One region of the Halomonas sp. HP20-15 genome, then DNA from elsewhere that is predicted to be linked to it. Evidence: predicted binding sites of a transcription regulator. Region 1 holds the regulator's gene; the other holds the start of a gene.
The links. The regulator FliA, encoded in region 1, starts transcription of late flagellar genes. The targets are predictions, from matches to a motif close to CTAAAGTTNNNNNNNNNNCNGCCGATA.

Region 1 (10,584 bases):
GCCGAGGAGGTCGTCAACAAGCAACCGGTCACGACACCCGAAGTGCCCGAAGCCAGTTGGGACGATGTTCAACTGGTCGATACCCTGGGCCTCGAGGTCGGTCATCGGCTGATCCCGCTGGTCGACCATCGCCAGGATGGCGAACTGCTGGGACGGATCAAGAGTGTGCGCAAGAAGTTCGCCCAGGAAGTCGGCTTCCTGCCGCCGGTGGTGCATATCCGCGACAACCTGGAGCTCGGCCCCAACCATTACGTGATTACTCTCAAGGGCGTCGAGGTCGGGCGCGCCGAGGCGTATCCCGGTAAGTGGCTGGCGATCGATCCGGGGCAGGTTTCCGGCCATCTCGAGGGTGCGGCGACCGAGGATCCGGCGTTCGGCCTGCCGGCGGTATGGATCGATGGCAGTCAGCGTGAACAGGCCCAGATCTATGGCTATACCGTGGTCGATGCCGGTACGGTGGTGGCGACCCATCTCAATCATCTGCTGCACGAGCACTCCGGCGACATGCTGGGACGCCACGAGACTCAGCAGTTGCTCGACAAGCTGGGCGAGGACAACAAGGCGCTGGTCGAGGACGTGGTGCCCAAGCTGGTGTCGCTGACCATCCTGCAACGGCTGTTGCAGAACCTGCTCGAAGAGGAGGTCTCGATTCGCGACATGCGCACCATCCTCGATACCCTGGCCGAGCACGCCACCGCGCAAAGCGATGTCCACGACCTGACCTCGGTGGTGCGTATGGCATTGGGACGGGCGATCACCCAACAGTGGTTCCCGGGTAACAGCGAATTGCATGTGATTGGCCTGGATGCCAACTTGGAGCAGGTGCTCAGCCAGGCGATGAACGGCGGCGGGGCGATCGAGCCCGGACTGGCCGACACGCTGATGAAGCAGACCGAAGCCGGGTTGGCCCGTCAGGAAGCGCTGGGCGAGCCGACCGTGCTGGTCGTGACGCCGTCGCTGCGCCCGTTGCTGGCGCGCTTCCTGCGTCGCCGCCTGCGCCATCTGGTGGTGATGTCGCAGGCCGAGATTCCGGATGACCGTACGATTCGAGTAACGACGCTGGTCGGAGGCCGTTGATGAGCGTTAGACGTTTTATAGGCGCCAATAGCCGCGACGCGATGCGCCAGGTGCGCGCCGCGTTGGGTGAAGACGCCCTGATCCTGGCCAATCGCCGTGTCGATGCCGGGGTCGAGATCCTGGCCCTGGCGGAAGAGCCCGGGTCCGCGGACGCACTGCCCATCGAACGGCAAAGCGCGCCCCGTGAACCGCAGGCCGGCGCGGCACGCAGCGCCGCGCGGGCCTATGCCCCTCAGTCTCAGCCCGTCCAGCCGCCACCCGCGCCGCCGCCTTCGTTGTCGCCCGCCACGCCCCCGCCAACCGCGGGCGGTCAGGGCGGCGAACAGCAAGGCGACTTCGCTGCCTTCAGCGCACGCCTGCTCGGCGAAATGCAGGATCTGCGCTCGATGCTGGTCGATCAGCAGGCCCGCCTGGAACCCGCGACGAGCGAAGAGGACAACCGTCACCGGCTCAACCGCCAGTTGCAGAATGCCGGTTTCGGCAATGCGTTGGCTCGCGAGCTGCTCGATGCGTTGCCCGGCGAGCTGGTCCATGGCGATCCTGCCCAGGCCGCCGCCTGGTTGCAGCGCCAACTCAGCGGGCGCCTCGAGGTGCTCGAGGACGAAGCCGGTCTGCTCGATCAGGGCGGCGTGTTCGCGCTGCTCGGCCCCACCGGCATCGGCAAGACCACCACCACCGCCAAGCTCGCCGCACGCTACGTCATGCGCCACGGCGCCGGTGGGGTCGCGCTGATCACCACCGACAGCTATCGCATCGGCGCCCACGAGCAGTTGCGCATCTATGCCCGGCTGCTGGGTGCCGAGGTCCATGCGCTGGCCAACGACGCGCCGCTCGGCGAGTTGCTGGCGCAACTCGAGGACAAGCGCCTGGTGATCATCGACACCGTCGGCATGAGCCAGCGCGACCAGCGCCTGGTCGGCCAGGTGGCGATGCTCGGCGAATCGACGCAGGGTGCGCCACGACCGGTCCGTCGACTGCTGTTGCTCAACGCCGCCAGTCACGGCGAGACCCTCGACGAGGTGGTGGAAACCTATCAGCGGGCCTCGCTCGCCGCGGGCGCGCCGCTCTACGGGGCGATCCTGACCAAGGTCGACGAGGCCCCGCGGCTCGGCGCGGTGCTCGATATCGCCATCCGTCACGGATTGCGCCTGCATTACGTCTCGCAGGGTCAGCAGGTGCCCGAGGATTTGCAGCTTGCCGACAGCCAGGCGTTGATCGACCAGGCTCTGGCGGTGGGCGACGATTCGGCTTTCAGCGGCGACCCGCTCGAGTGGCAGCAATCCACATCGCCCCAACGCTGGAAGGCCTTGTCGCGCGGCCTGTTCGGTCAGGGGCGCAACCTGGCGACGATTTTCGCCCGCCTGCGCGAGCGGATCGGCGGCTTCGCCCAGCTCGAATCGGCCTGGCCCTGGCTGGGCTACCCCCTGCAGGCCCAGCAGCAACAATTGCCGCGCCTGCAGGCGGCCTGGCGCGGCGATGGCGCCGAAGGCGAGGCGTTTGGCGCCGAGTCGGCCCATGGCCTGCTGTGGCCGCGTGGAGCCGCGGTCAAGGGCACCGACTGGTACTTGCCGGCCGTGCCGCTCAACAGCGAAGGGCTGGCGCAGACACTGCCCTGGGCGACGCATCATCAGCCCCCCGGCGAGGCGGAGAAGCTTCGCTACGCCGCGCAGCGGCTGGCGCTGCGCGAGCATTGGCTGCCGCGTTGCCCGCCGGCGGCTCTGCGCCATGAACTCGACGCGGCAGGAGTGCGCTGGGTAGCCATGGCGCAGCCCAATACCCGGGTCAGCGTCGACGGCGTGCGTCACAAGCTGGCATCGCTGCAGGTCCACGCCACGACCGACGAGAGCCGGACATTCCGTTACCGTGGACGCAATGCCCGGCTGCAGAGCGCCCGGCTGGCCGTGTCGCTCGATTCGCCGGACTCGCTGACGGCCTGGTTCGTCACCCTGACCGACCTGGATACCGGGCGCTTGCTGGGGCGACGCTACTGGCTGACATCGTCGGCCGATGCCGCGAGCAGTCTCGCGGCCTTTGCCGCCCAGTTGGCCCATGAAGAGCTGCCGCTGCTGGCGCGTCGCGCCTGGCAGTGGCTGGCGCCGTCGCAGGCGATGCGCGTGGATGACGAGCTGCGCGTGTGGCTCGCCACCGCATTGGCCTCGCTGGCGATTCGACTCGATCAGGAACAGGCCGATTGGGCGGTGGACGTCCGCGGCCAGTTGCTGAACATGCTCGGCAGCGGTCGCAAGCGCAGCGCCCAGGCGCTGCTCGAGGCGCTGTGGTATCTGTTCACCGCCCGTGACGCCTTCCTGCTGGCGAGTGGCCAGTTGCTGGATGACAGGAATCAGCCGTGAGTCAGATCGATCAAGCGGCCGGCTTGCGGCGTTGGGCGCAGGCCGAACTCGGCGATCAGGCCGAGCCTGGGGACGCGACCACGTCGCCAGCGGCCGAAGCGCGGACCGCCGCGTCGCGGGTATTGATGGTCGTTGGTCTGGCAGGTGGCGAAAACGCCGTGGTGCAACCGGTGCACGACGCTCTGCAGCGTTGGCACGCCCAGGGGCAACGCTGGGTCGGCGCCCCCGAAGCCTGGCGGTTGGTGCCGATCAGTGTCGAGAGCCCGCACCTTTCGATATTGCTGAGCCAGCAGGCACACTGGGCGCTATGGGTAGGCGACGATGGTGATGGCTTTCGTCGCGCCTATCGCACGCTCAAGCGCCTCGCCCAGCGTGGTGGCCCCAAGCGCTTGCTGCTGGTGCACCCGCCGTTTGCCTCGCGGGCCGGCCTGCTGAGCAATCTCCAGCAGGCCGCGGCCGAGTTTCTGGGCTTCGAGCTCTGGATAGTCCCGCAGCCGCGGCGGCCGCGGCGGCTCCCGCCCGAGGAGCAACGTTGAACGTTCGCTCCGCGCCGTGGCGCGGCCTGCTGCGATTTTCGGGCGTCGCGCTGACGAGCCTGGGGATAGCGAGTGCGTTCGCTCCGGTCGCCAGGGCCGGGGCGGCCGGTAGCTGGGTCGGCGAGGCGCCGAGCGTCAGGCTGTTCACGCCGGGGCGCGAGGTCGCTTCGCAACCGATTCAAGCTCCTGCGGCGCCGGCGGATGGCGAGATCACTTCGATTAGTTGGCGGTTTACCTCGCCGCCGGGCACGGCACGCCTGGAAGCCCGGTTATGCCATCCGCAGCGCTGCCTGCGACTGATCACGCCTCGCGGGCAAAGCGAGGCCCTGGCCGGGCTGACCGCCTCGGGGCCCTTCGTGGTGCGTTTTCGCCTGCCTGAATCGGCGCGTTCCTCGGCGCCGCTGCGGGTCGAAGGCCTGCAATTGATCGTCAACTACAGATAAGCGAAAAGCCGGGCGCTGAGGCAAAGAGCCTCGCTAAAAGCTTGAATAACCTTTCACGAAGCGAGGTATTCATCGCTTGGTGAGGGACGGCTCGGAGTAATAATTCCATTATCGGCAGCCGTCCCGTGCTGCCTCGGTCACACAGGTCCCAGACGCGGAATGTATACGGCACAAGGTAAAATCGATCAGCATGCTTTGCTCGACCAGTATCTGCCTGTGGTCAGGCGCCAGGCGCTGGCGCTGCAGGTAAGGCTGCCGGCCAGTGTTGATCTCGATGACTTGATCCAGGCCGGTATGGTCGGCTTGCTCGATGCTCTGGGACGCTATAACGCTGACCAGGGGGCGAGCTTCACCACCTACGCCAGCCAGCGCATACGCGGATCGATGATCGATGAGCTGCGCAGCCGCGACTGGGTGCCGCGTAGCGTGCGGCGTAACGCTCGCGAGATCGACGAGGCTATCCGTCGCCTCGAACAACAGCTCGGACGTCCCGCCGACGAGCGCGAAATTGCCGACTATCTGTCGCTGAGTCTCAGTGAATACCATCAGCGGCTGGCCGATACCAACGGTGGCCATCTGCTCGGCTTCGAAGATCTGGTCGAGGAGGGTGGCGAGCCGGAGGCGGGCGAATCGTCGCCGAAGTCGCCTTTCGATGCGCTGGCCAGTGGCGAGCAGCGCGCGCGTCTGGTCGCGGCCATCGACAAGCTGCCGGAACGCGAGAAGCTGCTGCTGGGGCTGTATTACCAGGAAGAGCTCAACCTCAAGGAGATCGGCGCGGTACTCGGCGTCAGCGAGTCGCGGGTCTGCCAGTTGCACAGCCAGGCCGTGGCCCGGCTGCGTGGCCAGCTGGCTTCCGAAGACGAGTGACGGTCGCCTCTGGGCCGCCGCTAATCGCCTGCGCCCGCCGCGCGCAGTCGGCGAATTTGCGCGGCGAAGCCCGCCGCGACCTTGTCCCAGCTTGCCCCCAGCGCACGCACCAGCGCCGGGTAACCATCCTCCGCGAGCGGGGTACTGGCCGAGAAGCCGCGCTCGAGCAGTAGATCGCCCTTTGCCCCTCGCAGTTGCCAGTAACCGCTGGCCATGCCCACGCCTTCGTAGTGCCCCTGAAACTGCTCGACGTAGACCCGCAGATGCATGGCTTCGGGCGGATTGCCGCCCATGAGGATGTGGGTGTCGGGAAGTTCGGTGGCGAGCCGCTGACGCAGGCCGCGACTGAGCTGCTGGCCGAGCGCCTCGGCCCATTGATGGTTGCTGGCCTGGCGCAGGCGAATCGCGTCGGGTTGCAGCACGATGCCCGGTTCGTCGAGATAGCCGGCTACGCTCACCTGATCGATGACCAGGCTATAGTCCGCCATTGTTGCCATATCGCTGGACGTAACCACGCCGGACGCGGCGCCATTCGCCGGTGACGGCAGGGTATAGCGTTCGGTGGTCGGCGAGCCCGCGCAGCCCGCCAGGGCAACCAGGGCAAGTAGTGCGCCAGCCATCAGCGTCCTGCGTTGTCGTGTCATATCTTTCCTCCTTGACCTGGCCTTCGGATTCAGCGCTTCGGTGCCTGCGGTACCGGATCAGGCCCCGGACTGCGATCGAAGATCAGCGCGTTGGGGTTCTCGCCGAGCGTTTCGGCCAAAGGCTGCAACTGGCGTACCAGCTTCTCGATGCTCTGCAGCGTACCGTTGAGTTCACGGTAGGCCGGCGAATCGGGCGAAAGACCCTCGAGTGTGCGCTGCAACTGTTCCAGCGACTCGTTGATATTGCCGGGTATTTCGCGCGTCGCCGGATCGTTGAGCATGGCCCTGAGCGATTGGGCACTCGCGCGGACTTCCTCGAGCGTCGCCTGCGAGGTGGCCATGGTGCGATCGAGCTTGTCGAGGATCGGCTCGACCTGCAGTTCGTTTAGCTTGTCGAGCAGGTTGGAGACCTTCTGCTCGATCTGGGCGAAGCCGCCCGAGGTGGTCGGGAATACGGTACGCTCCTCGAAGGTTTCCGGAGTGTATTCGCCGGCCAGCTCCTTGTTGAAATTGAGGTCGACGAACAGGGCCCCGGTTAGCAGGTTACCGGCCTTAAGCGAGGCGCGCAGGCCATAGTCGAACATTTTCGTGAAACGTTGCTTCCATTCCTCGAGATTCACCGGCTGGTCGTCAAGGGTCAGGCGCTGCGGTTCGATGCGGATCAACACCGGGATCGCGAAGCGCTGACGCGTGTTCGGCTGCGGCGCCGTGAAACGCCAAGGCACGCTGACCACCGTACCGACACGCACCCCACGGTATTCGACCGGCGAGCCCTTCGACAGGCCGCGTACGGTGTCGTCGACCAGCAGCACGTATTCGAGATTGCGATTGTAGGTGCCCTGCAGGGCGTCTTCCTCATTGGCATAGAGCGTATAGGTACTGTCCGGTGCGGCCTTGGCTCCCGGAGGAATGTCCTCGGGGATGCCGAAGGTCACGCCGCCGCCGACCACGGCTTCCAGCGATTCGAGCTGGACGCTGACGCCCTCGGAATTGAGCTTGACGTTGATGCCCGAGGCCGACCAGAAGCGGGTGGCCTCGGTGATCAGCACATCGTAGGGCGATTCGATGAACAGGCGATGGTGCATTTCCCGATCCTGCGGATCGAACGAGGCATCCTCGACACGACCCACGGTGAAGCCCTGGTAGGTGACCGGATCGCCGACCCGCAGCGAACTGCCCAACTGGCTGACCAGATTGATGCGCACACCCTTGGCGCCGGGCGGCGCGACCGGTGGCTGCTCGAGGACTGTGAAGTGGTATTGCGGTTCCTCGCTCTGGCCGGGTTGCAACTGGATATAGGCCCCGGACAGCACGGTGTTCAGGCCGCTGATGCCCTCGCGCCCGATACGCGGCTTGACCACCCAGAAACGGCTGCCGGTATTGAGCATGCGCTCGGCATCCTCGCTCATGCGGGCGGTAACCACGGTATGCGAGAGATCCTCCGATAGGCGTACGCTCTCGACCCGGCCGACCTCGACGTTGCGCGTCTTGATCAGCGTCTTGCCGGCTTCGATGCCTTCCGCTGTGGGCATCTCCAGGGTGATCTCGGGGCCTCGCCGGCTGACGTTGTCATAGACCAGCCACAGACCGATCAGTACCGCCACCAGCGGTACGATCCAGATTGGGGAGATGCGCGACTGTGCATGACGTTGGGCGCGATGCGCTTCAGGCATGTGGGGATTCCTTGGCGGGAACGGGCGGCTGCCACAGCAGGCGCGGATCGAAAGTGAGGGCGGCGAGCATGGTGAGCACCACGACCGAGGCGAAAGCCAGTGCGGCCGGTCCCGGAGTGACCGACATTAAGGTGCCGGCGCGGATCAGGGCGACCAGGATTGCTACCACGAAGACGTCGACCATCGACCAGCGGCCGATGAATTCGGTCAGCCTGTAGAGCCGGGTCCGCACGGTGCGGTGATAGCCGCCGCTACGGCGCACGGCGATGCACAGCCAGCCGAGCGCGAGCAATTTGCCGACCGGCACCAGAATGCTGGCGACGAAGATGACCGTGGCGACCGGATAGGAGCCCATCTGCCAGAGCTGGATAACACCACCGATGATCGTCGATGGGTTGTCTTCACCGAGATGGGTGGTGGTCATGATCGGATAGATATTGGCCGGCAGATACATGATCGTCGCCGCGACGAGCAGCGCCCAGGTACGCTGCAGGCTCCGCGGCTGTCGCGCATGCAACGCTTCGCCACAGCGGCGGCAGCGTCCGTGCCCGTTGGCATCCAGCGCGTTGACCAGGCCGCAGGTCTGGCAACCGGCCAGGCCCTGCTCGGCGGCCGGGGCTCCGGTGCGACTGTGTTCGGGCGCGAGCGGTTCGCCGGCCAGCGAGAACCACATCCAATCGTTGTCGATCGATTGCGTGGTCAGCAACAGCAGGATGGCAAACAGGCAGAAGGCCCAGAACGAGACGCCCAGACTGACTTCGGCGAGCCCGGCAACTTTGATCAGGCTGACCAGCGCGCCGATGATGAACACGTCGGCCATCATCCATGGATGCAGATGGCTCAGTGAGCGTGCGATGCCGCGGCTGAAGGGCAGCGGCTCGCGGCTCAGCAGGCCGACCTGCAGCCAGGCGACGCAGCCGAGATAGAGGGCCGGCAGCACGGCGACGCTCAGCGCCACGCAGATCGCTACCAATGGTTGGTCGTAGCCGGCCAGGCTGCGTACGGTCTGGGCCAGTTCGATGCGATTGCTGATACCGCTGACTTCGAAACTGATGAAGGGGAAGGACAACGCGACGATCAGCGCGACCAGCGCCGCTAGCGAAAGCGCCAGGCTGCGCTGAGCCGGACGGTTGTGACGCAGGGCGAGAACATGCCCACAGCGCGGACAGTCCGCCTTCTGCCCCGGGCTCAGCGGCGGCAGCGCCACCAGCCAGTCGCACTCGTGGCAAGCACGCAGCCGGCGCCGGCTCTGGCGTGGTGAGCTGGTTTCGGTGTCCGGCAGCGTATCGGGCGGTTGCAAGTCGGCGGTCACCGCATCAGCGTCCTGTGGCGATTAGTATTCTCATCCATGCGCACCAGTGTAACCGCTTAGTGTCTGCGGTCGAACAGCGTTCATCGCTTGCCGCCTTGAAGTAGTGCGGCTCGGCATGAGCAGGGCGCCCCCTGCAGGGAACCGGGCCGGGCGCTGGTCCTGTTGGGACAACTCGGGCATCATGCCGCCGAGCGTCCACGGGTGCCGGGGGCAATCATACGATCACTAATGGAGGCGAGCTTGTTACTTGCAATCGGGGCTGTCGTTCTGGGGTTGGTATTGCTGGTATGGAGTGCCGATCGTTTCGTCGACGGCGCGGCCGCCACGGCGGGGCATCTGGGCCTGCCGTCGCTGTTGATCGGTATTCTGGTGATCGGTTTCGGCACCTCGGCCCCCGAGATGATGGTCTCGACGCTCGCTGCCTGGCAGGGCAATCCGGGGCTGGCGCTGGGTAATGCCTACGGCTCGAACATTACCAATATCGGGCTGATTCTCGGTCTCGTGGCGCTGCTCAGTCCGCTGACGGTGCATTCGCAGGTCATTCGGCAGGAGTTGCCGCTGCTGGGCGTCATCACCTTGATTTCCGGTTGGCTGCTGCTCAACGCCCAGGTTTCGCGCCTCGATGGCCTGCTGCTGCTGATCCTGCTGATCCTGTTCATGGGATTCAGTATCTGGCGCGCCCGGAGTGCTTCCAGCGATGCCCTGGGGGTGGGCACCGAGGCCTCGCTTGCAGAGCATCCCATGACGCTGCGAACCGGTATCCTCTGGACGCTCGTGGGCCTGGTGGTATTGATCGTCAGTTCGCGGCTACTGGTCTGGGGGGCGGTGCAGATCGCCCAGGCGTTCGGCGTCAGCGATCTGGTCATCGGTCTGACGGTGGTCGCGGTGGGTACCTCGCTCCCCGAGCTGGCCTCCTCGATCAGCGCGTTGCGCAAGAACGAGCACGACCTGGTGCTGGGCAACGTGGTGGGCTCCAATCTGTTCAATACGCTGGCCGTAGTGGGACTGGCCGGCGTGATCACGCCGATCGACGCCGAGCGCGCGGTAATACTGCGTGACTGGCCGGTGATGGCGGTGCTGACGCTTGCGGTGTTGATCTTCGGCATCGGCTGGCGCCAGCGCCAGGGGCGGATCAATCGCTTCGAGGGCGGCGCGCTGCTGCTCGTCTACCTGGCCTACAACGCTTATCTGATTAGTAGCGAAATGGTCTGATCAATCGGGGCGACACCAGCCTTCCCGCCAGCCACTCCTTGCGCCGGGCCCTGCGGGCTTCAACTTCGCATCGGAACGAATCGGCGCAGGCGCTTGCGCGTTTGGCCGATTCCAGACAAATCGCCGCGTTCTTGATCTGCGGCAACTGGACGCGCCCGGTAAGACTTAAGTCGGCCTCTCGGCGGGCGTATCATGAAGTCGCTCCAGAGATGATTGGCGGTTTCCGAGGCTCGCAATGAATGTCTGGTTGGCTAACCTGTGGTGAGTCGCAGCAATGCGCGGCGACCGGCTGCAAGGTTGGGTTAATGGGGATCGCGGCGATGCCGCATCGACGACGGTCCTGACTTCGGATGGATTAGGAGTAGACATGGAACTTGATCCGGTCATCCTGTCGCGATTGCAATTCGCGTTTGTCGTAACCTTTCATGCCATCTTCCCGGTCTTCACGATCGGCCTGGCATCCTACCTG
Region 2 (10,584 bases), 390 kb from region 1:
CTGAACCGGGACTGCACGCATGGCGCTGAGCTCGGCACGAAAGCCCGGCGTGGCGACATTGGCCAGGTTGTTGTTGACGACCGCCTGCTGGTCCATGCTCTGCCTGGCACCGCTCATGGCGGTATAAAGAATGCGATCCATGATGTTCGACTCTCGACTTGACGCACCAAGATGCCGGGCCAGAAAGGCCCGGCATCAGCTAGCCATTAACGCAGCTGGGCGATCTGATCCATCACCTCGGACTGGGTGCGGATCGAGTTGGTATTGGCCTGGTAGTTGCGCTGAGCGATGATCAGGTCGACCAGCTCCTTGGTCAGATCGACGTTGGAAGCTTCCAGCGTACCGGACTCGATGGAGCCGAACTGACCGATGCCCGCCGTACCAATCACTTCGGCGCCGGACTCGGCGGTCGCGGCCCACATGTTGTCACCCGCGGCTTTGAGGCCTTCCGGGTTACGGAAGTTAGCCAGCGCGATCTGGCCGGAGGCGACCGACTTTTCGTTGGTGAAATTGCGCATGATGGTGCCGTCATCGGCGATGGTGATCCCCACCAAGGTGCCGGAGGTGTAGCCATCCTGAACCAGCGAGTTCTGGGTCGAGTCGTTGGCGAACTGGGTCGTACCGGTCAAGGCGAAATCGAAGTTCAGATCAGCCGGAGCGCCACCCAGTTGCTCACTGGCAAACTGGATGCTGGGAGGCGTGATATTCGGCGCGGTCGTGGTCGTTCCGCCCTGGGTGATCGAGTTCAACTTACCGCTATCGTTGAAAGCGATATCGAACTGATTTTGCAGAGTGACTGAACCGGCATCAGCAACGCCGTCATTGTCGGCATCGGCCAGGGCGCTGGCAGAGACGATGCCATCGATGGCCATCGTGCCCTTCCAGGCATTGTCGCCCGTCTTCTCGAAGTAGACCGTTGCATTGCGCTGATTACCCAGGGAATCATAAACAGTGTAACTGCTTGAGTAATGGTAATTCAGTGCGGTCTTTGCCGTTGTCCCATCAGCCAGGGTCGCTGCAACGTTCACCGTGTTCAGTGTCGTTGCATCGGTTTCATCGATGCTGGCATCCAGGTTGTAGACGGCCTTCACGCCGCCTTCGGCTCCGGTCGCCTGCGCCGGCATATCGTCGGCCGGAATATTCATTGCCACCGGCTGTCCACCGGTCACAACTTCGGAGAACGGACCGCCACCCAGGCCATAGCCCATGATCTTGGCGCCCTGCGCGTTCACCAGATCGCCCTGCGCCGTCATGGTCAGCTGACCGTTGCGCGAGTAGCCGATCTGGCCCTCCTGTTCGAAGCGGTAGAAGCCGGTGCCGCTGATCGCCAGGTCGAGATTACGCCCGGTGGTCTCCAGGTTGCCGTTGCCGAAATCCTGCAGCACGCCGGCTACGCGGGTACCCAGACCTACCTGGCTATTGGCGAACACGTCGGAGAACTGCACCGATGAACTCTTGAAGCCGGTGGTCTGCGAGTTGGCGATGTTGTTACCGACGACATCCAGTTGCTGGGAAGCGGCGTTAACACCACTCAAAGCCTGTGAAAAACCCATTCTTAGTCTCCCTGCGAGCCAAGGCGCCCGCTACTTAATTGATTCTTGGTTAGTTCTTGGTAGCACTGCTGCCGTTAAAGAATCTGGCGGACGGCATCGAGTCCGACCTGACCGGAAATCGCACCGAGATCGAGTCTCGGCCCCGAGTCGGTGGTCAGCACACCGCCGACCTGCGCGTAGTTCAATGCGGTGACACTGACCGGCTCGCCACCTTGGCTGGCCTGAATGGATACGTTGTAGGAGCCATCGGCCGCCTGGGTCTTGCCATCTTGAAGGGTTCCATCCCAAGTAAAGGATTGAACACCGGCATCAAGTGCGCCTATATCGTCGGCGCTGAAACTGCGCACGACCTCACCCGAGTCGTTGGTGATGGTGATGGTGATGTCATCGGCCGGCTCTTCCAGTTCGACGCCGAACGGCGTGGTCACTTCACCCTCTTTCGCCACCCGGTTGCCAGGCACCAGCACGCCCTGACCGATCAGCGCCGCTGCCTGCAGATTCTGGCCGGCGCTGACCTGGCTGGTGATGCCTTCCAGCGTCTTGTTCAGGTCCTGAATGCCGTTGACCGTGTTGATCTGCGCCAACTGCGAGGTCATCTCGGCGTTTTCCATCGGGTTCATCGGGTCCTGATTCTTCAACTGAGTGACCAGCAGGGTCATGAAGCTGTTGCTGAGATCGTCGGTGGCCGTTGCCTTGCCGCTCGCTGAACCAGTGGTCTGGTTCATGCCGTTGAGTACGCTCGTATCGATGGTATTGGCCATGGGGTCTCCTGATGGCTACCAAAAGTTCGCTTAGTTCTCGCCCAGCGTCAGTGTCTTGAGCATCAGCGTCTTGCTGGTGTTCATGACTTCGACGTTGGCTTGATAGGAACGAGAGGCAGCAATCATGTTGACCATCTCGTTGACTGGCTCGACGTTGGGCATCGTCACGTAGCCCTCTTCGTCGGCCAGCGGATGCGCCGGCCGGTATTCGCGGCGCATCGGCGTGGGATCCTCGACCACTTCGCTGACGCGAACACCGCCGACACCGCCGGAAACGTCGGAACGCGTCTCGAACATGACCTGCTTGGCGCGATACGCCTCGCCATCGGGTCCGGCGACGCTGTCGGCATTGGCCAGGTTGCTCGCCGTGACGTTCATGCGCTGGGACTGAGCGGTCAGCGCCGAGCCGGAAATATCGAAAATACTGAACATGGACATGCCAATTACTCCGGTTGCATCGCGGTCTTCAGCCCCTGAATCTTACGACTCAGGATGGTCAGCCCCGCCTGGTAGCGAATCGAATTATCGGCGAACTGAGCGCGTTCGCGGTTCATGTCGACCGTATTGCCATCTAGGCTTGGCTGGTCGGGTATGCGATAAAGCAGATCGCGCCCGGCGCTGGCTGGCGCCTGAGCCTGGATGTGACGCTCCGAGGTGCGGGCCAGTGAAAGCCCACCCTCGGCCGGACGCCCTTGCTGCATGGCACGCGACAATTCAGCCGAAAAGTCGAAGTCGCGCGCCTTATAATTGGGCGTGTCGGCATTGGCGATATTGCTCGCCAACACTTTCTGACGTTCCGCGCGCAGGTTCAGAGCTTCCTGGTGAAAGCGCAGCGCTCCGTCAAGCATGTCGATCATTTCTTGTCCCCTGGCTCGGATGGGAAAGGTTCAGGCTGGAGAATAGACGCCGAGCTGTCTTCCCAAAGGAAGAAATAGGCCCTGGTTTGCTCATCATTTCCGCGTATGACAATCCCCCTCCAGCACTAGAATCGTCTCCAACGCATGGGGAGGAATCGATGCGCAACCGAAACCACAGTGCCTGCCCGAATAGTGGCGCCCACTTCGTGAAACTGCTGGCTGTCGCCGTCTTGATCTGGCTGGGCGCCCCCTCGGTAATGGCCGGGAGCGACGAACAAGCCTTGCTCGAGCGACGCGTCCATGACTTTCTGATCGAGCAGGCCCAGCCCCTCGGTGACAGCGTGAGCGTCAGCGTGCAGCGCAATCAGGCGCGGCTGCCCGCCTGCGACGATCCTCAACCCTTTCTACCGCAGAATAATCAACGGCTGTACGGGCGGGTCGCGGTCGGCATTCACTGCAACGGCGACGATGGCCGCACCCGTTATGTCCAGGCCGACGTTTCGGTGTCCATCGAGCACGTCGTTCTGGCGCGGGATGTTTCGCGTGGCGCGGCCCTGACAGCGCAGGATGTGATGCTTGAAAAGGGTCTCTTGGAAAAACTGCCGCGGCATGCCGTCACACACGCCGAGGACGCCATCGGGCTGGTAGCCACCCGGGCTTTGTCCGCAGGCACGACACTGCAGAGCTATCAGTTGCGTCGCCAGGATCTCGTCAAGCGCGGACAGACGGTAAGCGTCATTGCCAGCGGCGAGGGGTTTCAGGTCCGCCGCGAGGCGCAAGCGATGGATAACGGCGCGATGGGCGAACAGGTCAGGCTGCGCATCGCCAACGGCGAGTTGCTTCAGGCGCGGGTAATCGGCCCGAAGCGATTGAGCGTCGAATTCTGAGGCTAGCCGGCAAAGTTGCCGGGAATTAAACTGCCGGGGCTTCCCCGGCGGCCATTAAAGTTATGCCATGCGTGGCCGATAGTCAGGGAAAGGTCGAAATCATCAAGAGGATGCCCCGTGAAAATCGACAGCTCACACCCCCTGCAGCGCCCGACGCAAACCGATAGCAAGACCACGCAGTCCGCCAAGCAAGGCGCCGTGTCACAGGCCGCCAGCCCGGCTGCCGTCGCGCACCTGAGCAACAAGTCCCAGGACACGACCCAGGACATCGACACCGCGCGCGTTGCCGAGATTCGCCAGGCGATCAGTGAAGGCCGCCTGGAGATCGACTCGGAGCGCATCGCCGATGGCCTGATCGACAGCGTCCGCGACCTGCTCGGTAAATCCGAAAGCTGATTATTCCTACGTTTACTGGCGGAGAGCACACCATGAGTCTGGCCCAGCACCTCGAGCGCGAACAACAGCATCTCGACGCTTTCATTGCGTTGCTCGAGGCGGAACGCGCCAGCCTCGCGGAAGGCGAAGTCGATGGCGAATGCCTGGCCACCCAGGCACAGCAGAAGCAGCAACATATGGAGCGCCTCGAAACGCTCGAGACTCAGCGGCGTAACGTACTGAAAAAGCTCGGCTACGGCCAGGGTCGCCAAGGCGCCGAAGCCGCCGCACGGGATGCCCACTGCCTGGAGGCCTGGCACGCCTTCCTGAGCCGAGCGCTACACGCCAAACAACTCAATCAGCGCAATGGCGTACTGATCGGGTCACGCATGAATCAGAATCAACGCATCCTCGACTTTCTCAACAATGCCGCGGGCAAGGCGCTATACGGGCCCAATGGCCAATCGCGGCGTCGCGGTTTTGGGGGAGTGGCCTCGAAAGCCTGAATCATGTCCCGGCCATCTCTAGAGTCCGCCTAGGGCGAGATCGATTGATTGCTTGATATTCGTGTAACAAATCGGCGATATTCATTACAATAGGCAAAGAATAGTTAACATATTCCTTGCGGTATACGCCATTATCGCCGTTGTCCTGTGCTTTGCCGCTCGCATGGTTCAGGACGTGGTTCGCGGCTAGGGATAAGCCAGTGATTCCATCGCCTCTCATCCAGTCCTTGCTCGATTGCCCGGCGCTTCCCTCGATTCCAGTCGTGATTCAGCGCGTTATCGTCCTCGCGGCCGATCCCGATTCCCGGTTGCAACCTATCCTGGACGTTTTGCACAACGATCCGGCATTGACGGCACGGCTGATCTCTTTGGCGAACACCGTCTATTACGCACAGGCGAAGCCCGCCGAAACGCTGCGCGAAGCGGTCGAGCGCCTGGGACTCGACACCACCGTATCGCTTGCCCTGGGCTTTAGCCTGGCGACGGCGTCGCGTGGCGATTCTCGAGCTAACGGCTTCGATCTGCGGCACTTCTGGCAGCGCTCGTTGACCAGTGCTATCGCCGCCCAGGAACTCGCCACGCAGCGCCGCCAGGGCAATGAGCTCGGTCCCGTGTTCACGGCGGCGCTACTGCAGGATATCGGCATGCTGGCACTCAATGCCGTTGCCCCGCTCGAGTACGCCGAGGTCATCGGCACGCTCGACGATCATGACGCGATCGCTCTGCGCGAACGCGAGCATTTTGGCGCAGACCATGCCGAAGTCGGCGCCTGGCTGGCAGGAAACTGGGGATTGTCGTTACGCTGTCGCGAATGGATACGCTGTAGCCATGATCGGCCGGTACGTGAGGACGCTTTCTTGGCCGGCGACTGCGTCATGCTCTCTGGACGACTCGCCGATATCTGGCTGGCATCGGACGGCCACCGTACCCTCGCCCAGCTAGATCCCTGGTTGAGCAACGAAAAGCAGCGGAGCGAACTGCTCAGCAGCATCCAGGCCCGGCTCCCGCAGATGGCCGAACTCTTCGAGGTCGATGCCCCGGACACGTTCGACTCGCCGCGCCTGTTGATGGAGGCAAAGCAGTTGCTCCTCGATCGTACTCTCTATCTGCAGTCCCAGCTGGACCATCAGAGCCGGGAACTGGATACCCTGCAAGCCGCCAACTGGCAGCTCGATCGCGCGCTACGCTATGACCCGTTGACCCAGCTCTATAGCCGCCAATATTTGCTATCCCTGCTCGACACGCATTTCGAAGAAGCCAATCAGTTATCACAAGAACTGTCGGTCGTGTTTCTCGATCTTGATCACTTCAAGCAGATCAACGACGAACATGGTCATCCCATGGGCGATGAAGTGCTCAAGAACTTTGCCAGCCTACTCGTCGAACTGAGCGACTCCGACGTTCATGTCGGCCGTTTCGGTGGAGAGGAGTTCATGGTTTTGCTGCCGGGCTACGACCGTCGCAAGGCCGCCGGCTACGCCGATCGTATCTGCAATACGCTACGCAGCCGCCCGTTGCTTCACCATCGGGGGATAACGATCCAGATCACCGCATCGGTCGGTATCGTCAGCCTCAAGGAGGAGGGCTACAGCTCGCCCGATGAACTGATACATAAAGCCGACCAGCGCATGTATCTGTCGAAACGCACCGGGCGCAATCGGGTGACCCACGAGTAGGCCGCGGCGGAGAACCCCCGTCTAACGCGGCCAGTTCTCTGACAGTCCTAGAGCCTGGCTTCCAGCCGAGCCAGTATCTGCTGGCCGACCTGGTTGACCAACGGCCTCGCCGCTTTGTCCACTGCCTTGGCAAGCAGGCGGTTACCAATCTCGTAGCTGACACTGAGTTCGACCCGCGTCCCCTCGGCAACCGGCGTCAACGTGTAGCGTCCCTGGTTGCGCACCCCTTGCAGGGACTCCCAGGCCAGGGTATGCGGTGGCTGGCGCTCCGTGACCTGCACGTCGAATTGCCAGTCCCGCCCGATGACGTGGATATGCCAGCGATAGCAATCTTTGCCGAGGGGTTCGACCCGCTCGATCTTGTCCGAATAGTCACTGAAGTTTTCGATGCGTTCCAGCAGTGCATAGACGCGTTCGGGTGCAGCCTTCAATACCGCACTGTGTTCGATAGTCGCCATGCGCTTCCTTGTTGGCAGGTTTTCCTGTCAGGTTGAGCAGATTGTCCTGGACAGAGAGTACGCACTGTAGCCGAGAATCGCCACGTGCGGCATTGTCCGGCCGCGTTGGCGATGGGTACAATGCGCGCCTCGTAAGAGGCTTACGTCCGGACACCCGGATCCCGGACGCCGTCTACCACGGGCCAACAAATTCTCCGGCAGGATCTCTCATGAACGATTCATCCCCGGCGACGGCATCCGCCAAGGCCGTCGTCATCTATTCCGGCGGCATGGACTCCTATACCGTGCTGCATCGAGCCATTCGCCAAGGCTATTCCATACATGCCCTGTCCTTCGATTACGGCCAGCGGCATGCCAAGGAACTCGATATCGCCCGCCGCGTCTGCCAGCGCCTGGAGATTGCCCACCGGGTGATCGATATCCAGGCGATCCATTCGCTGATCGACAACTCCGCGCTTACCGACGACAGTCGCCCACTACCCACCGGCGACTACGACGCCGACAGCTTGGCGGCCACCGTGGTGCCCAACCGCAACATGATTCTGCTGTCGCTGGCTATCGCCCACGCCGTCAACATCAATGCCGACGTGTGCTTTTACGGTGCCCATGGCGGCGATCACGTACTCTATCCGGATTGTCGACCCGAGTTCGTCGAGCGCATGAATGCCGCCTCGGCCGTAGCCAACTTCAATGCCGTGCGTATCGAGGCTCCTTACCTGCACGCCAGCAAGAGCGGCATTCTCGCCGATGGCCTGGACATGGGCCTCGACTACGCCCAGACCTGGACCTGCTACCAGGGTGGCGAGCTGGCATGCGGCGAGTGCGGCAGCTGCCGCGAGCGCCTGGCGGCCTTTGCCGAGCGAGGCCTTGCCGACCCGCTGATCTACCGCCCTGCGCCGATGGAGCCCTGACGATGTATCACATCAAGGAAGCCTTCTACACGCTCCAGGGCGAGGGCGCGCGTACCGGACGGGCCAGCGTCTTCTGTCGGTTCACCGGCTGCAACCTGTGGTCGGGCCGCGAAGTCGACAGGCAGCGCAGCGCCTGCCGCTTCTGCGATACCGACTTTGTCGGCAGCGACGGCCAGAATGGCGGGCGCTTCGCCGATGCCGACACGCTTGCCGCGCATCTCGATGCGTTATGGCCACATCCGCCGGCGGCAGCCACGCCCTATGTGGTGTTCACGGGAGGAGAGCCACTGCTGCAACTCGATGCGCCCCTGATCGAGGCCATGCAGGCGCGCGGTTTCGAAGTCGCCGTAGAAACCAACGGCACGTTGCCAGCGCCACCCGGCCTTGACTGGTTGTGCGTCAGCCCCAAGGGCACGACGACGCTGGTCATCGATAGCGGCGATGAACTGAAGCTGGTCTATCCACAGCACGATGCGCCTCCGTCGCGCTTCGCGAATCTCGGCTTCAGGCATTTCTACTTGCAGCCCATGGATACCACGGGCATCGCGCCTTTCGGTCCATCGACGGATCCGCTCGGTGCTACCCTCGCCTACTGTCTGGACAATCCGCAATGGCGGCTCTCCCTGCAGACCCATAAAACGCTTGGAATCGAATGATGGCACTTTTCGTCAACGACATCAGCCAGTTGGATGTTTCCTTCTGGTGTCCCGAAAAAGGTCTTAGCGGTGCCAGCTGGGCTGTCGACGTCGAACTCGACGGGCAACTGGGCAAGGATGGCATGCTGTTCGATTTCGGCGAGGTAAAGCCCTGGATCAAGGCGAGCCTGGACAGCGGCCCCGATCATACCCTGCTGGTGCCTACCCGGGCACCGGGCGTATCGATCACCGACCAGGGCGAGGATTGCGTCGTTCGCATGACACAACCTTACGCAATGGAAGTGCGCGGCCCACACCAGGCCTTCACACTGCTGCCCTGGCCGGCCATTACCGCCGAACGCATGGCGGCTCATTATGGTGAACGGCTTTCGCAGTGCTCACCCCGGCGTATCGAGTCGGTGCGCCTGCGATTCAGAGAGGAAGCAATCGAAGGCGCGGCCTATGGCTACAGTCATGGCCTCAAACGACATGCCGGCAACTGTCAGCGCATCGCGCATGGCCATCGCTCGCGACTGTTGATCTGGTGCGACGGCCAGCGCCAGCCTTCGCTCGAGCGCCATTGGGCCGAGCGTCTCGATGCACGCTACTTGGCGCATGCCGAGGACGTCATCGAGCAGACGCAAGAAAGAGTGGTGCTAGCATACCAGGCCAGCCAGGGCGGATTTCGCCTGACCCTGCCCCGAGAACGCTGCGAACTGCTGCCCACGGCGACGACCGTGGAGCAGATCGCCTCTTGGCTGGTCGCGCAGGTCTCACGCCATGATGCAGCGTACGGTCATGTCCGCGTTCAGGCCTTCGAGGGCATCGGCAAGGGGGCCAGCGCCGAAGCCGCACTGGATAAGCCACACCCAGTAACCAGCGATTGAACGCCTATGAATGACCTCATCGCCCACACCCCCCTCGGTATCGCAGACGGATGCCGAGCGGGGTGTGGAGCCTGCTGCATCGCTCCATCGATCAGCTCGGCGATCCCCGGCATGCCTGACGGCAAGCCGGCCGGAGTGCGCTGCGTGCAGCTTGACGAGGACAATCTCTGCCGCCTGTTCGGCGATCCGCGTCGGCCGATGGTTTGCCGACGCTTCGATTTCGATCCCGAGCTTTGCGGCAGCGATCGCGCGACGGCACTCGCGCGCATCGCTAGCTTGGAAGCCGCCACCTGAGCGAATCAATTCCAACTCGCGGAATCCCAAATTAGATAACGGTATAAAGCGGCTCGGAATTCATCCGACCCCGCTGGGTGACGCAGCAGAACTCAAGACGCCATAAAAAAGGGCGCGACCGAAGCTGCGCCCTTTAGCAATCAAGCCATAATCGCTACTAATGCCGTTCTATCTCGGCTTCTTCGCGCAGCGACTGCAACAGCCCCTGAATGGCCGCCTGTATACGCAGCCGCTCGGCCATCATTGCATCGATGTCGGTGGGATCATCCTTGGAAACCTCGCCCGCACTCACCGAGTCCAGGGCAATCAGGGCAACCCCTTGTTGGGTGTCGGCCTTGCCGTACGTAGCGTCTTGCGATGCTGGCGGCCTGGGCAGACGGAAGGCCTGAGCCACCACCGCATCCGGTACGCTATCGTCGACGGAGCGGCGAGTGACCGATTCGACGACCTTCCAGTCGATCGCCGGCTGACGACCCGCCTTGAGTGCCTCGGCCAGTTCCGCCGCACGCTCGCTGAGTGCCTGCTGGACAGCCTCGGCCTCGACCTTCGCTCGCGCCTGCTCACGGACATCCTCGAGCGGCAACGCGGTCGCTTCGCGATGATCCGTTACGCGCAGAACCATGCGTCGCTGGTCGTCGAGCTCGATGACGTCACTGTTGTATCCCTCTTCGAGCACGTCGGGCTGGAACGCGGCATCCATGACCCCGGGTTCCGCCAACACACCGCTGACGTCATTGCGCGAGACCCAGTCGCTGGACTGCACTTTGAGTCCCAGGTCCTCGGC

Region 2: flgM (flagellar biosynthesis anti-sigma factor FlgM) is a predicted target of FliA. The motif match lies at 4,113-4,139, and genes of this name have one in related genera.

Annotation. Positions count from the first base shown of each region.
Region 1 is NZ_JAWQLY010000001.1:401,398-411,981, reverse strand. It holds gene flhA (flagellar biosynthesis protein FlhA) at 1-1,077, shown strand, start outside; gene flhF (flagellar biosynthesis protein FlhF) at 1,077-3,428, shown strand; gene R6258_RS01925 (hypothetical protein) at 3,425-3,964, shown strand; gene R6258_RS01920 (flagellar protein FlhE) at 3,961-4,407, shown strand; gene R6258_RS01915 (RNA polymerase sigma factor FliA) at 4,567-5,274, shown strand; gene R6258_RS01910 (membrane integrity-associated transporter subunit PqiC) at 5,295-5,918, opposite strand; gene pqiB (intermembrane transport protein PqiB) at 5,948-7,591, opposite strand; gene R6258_RS01900 (PqiA/YebS family transporter subunit) at 7,584-8,903, opposite strand; gene R6258_RS01895 (calcium/sodium antiporter) at 9,144-10,115, shown strand; gene R6258_RS01890 (cytochrome ubiquinol oxidase subunit I) at 10,483-10,584, shown strand, end outside.
Region 2 is NZ_JAWQLY010000001.1:8,324-18,907, reverse strand. It holds gene flgF (flagellar basal-body rod protein FlgF) at 1-141, opposite strand, end outside; gene flgE (flagellar hook protein FlgE) at 207-1,553, opposite strand; gene R6258_RS00100 (flagellar hook assembly protein FlgD) at 1,628-2,314, opposite strand; gene flgC (flagellar basal body rod protein FlgC) at 2,345-2,752, opposite strand; gene flgB (flagellar basal body rod protein FlgB) at 2,758-3,171, opposite strand; gene flgA (flagellar basal body P-ring formation chaperone FlgA) at 3,258-4,058, shown strand; gene flgM (flagellar biosynthesis anti-sigma factor FlgM) at 4,176-4,454, shown strand; gene R6258_RS00075 (flagellar protein FlgN) at 4,487-4,939, shown strand; gene R6258_RS00070 (GGDEF domain-containing protein) at 5,140-6,615, shown strand; gene R6258_RS00065 (SRPBCC family protein) at 6,663-7,073, opposite strand; gene queC (7-cyano-7-deazaguanine synthase QueC) at 7,283-7,984, shown strand; gene queE (7-carboxy-7-deazaguanine synthase) at 7,987-8,640, shown strand; gene R6258_RS00050 (6-pyruvoyl trahydropterin synthase family protein) at 8,637-9,506, shown strand; gene R6258_RS00045 (YkgJ family cysteine cluster protein) at 9,513-9,800, shown strand; gene R6258_RS00040 (SurA N-terminal domain-containing protein) at 9,958-10,584, opposite strand, start outside.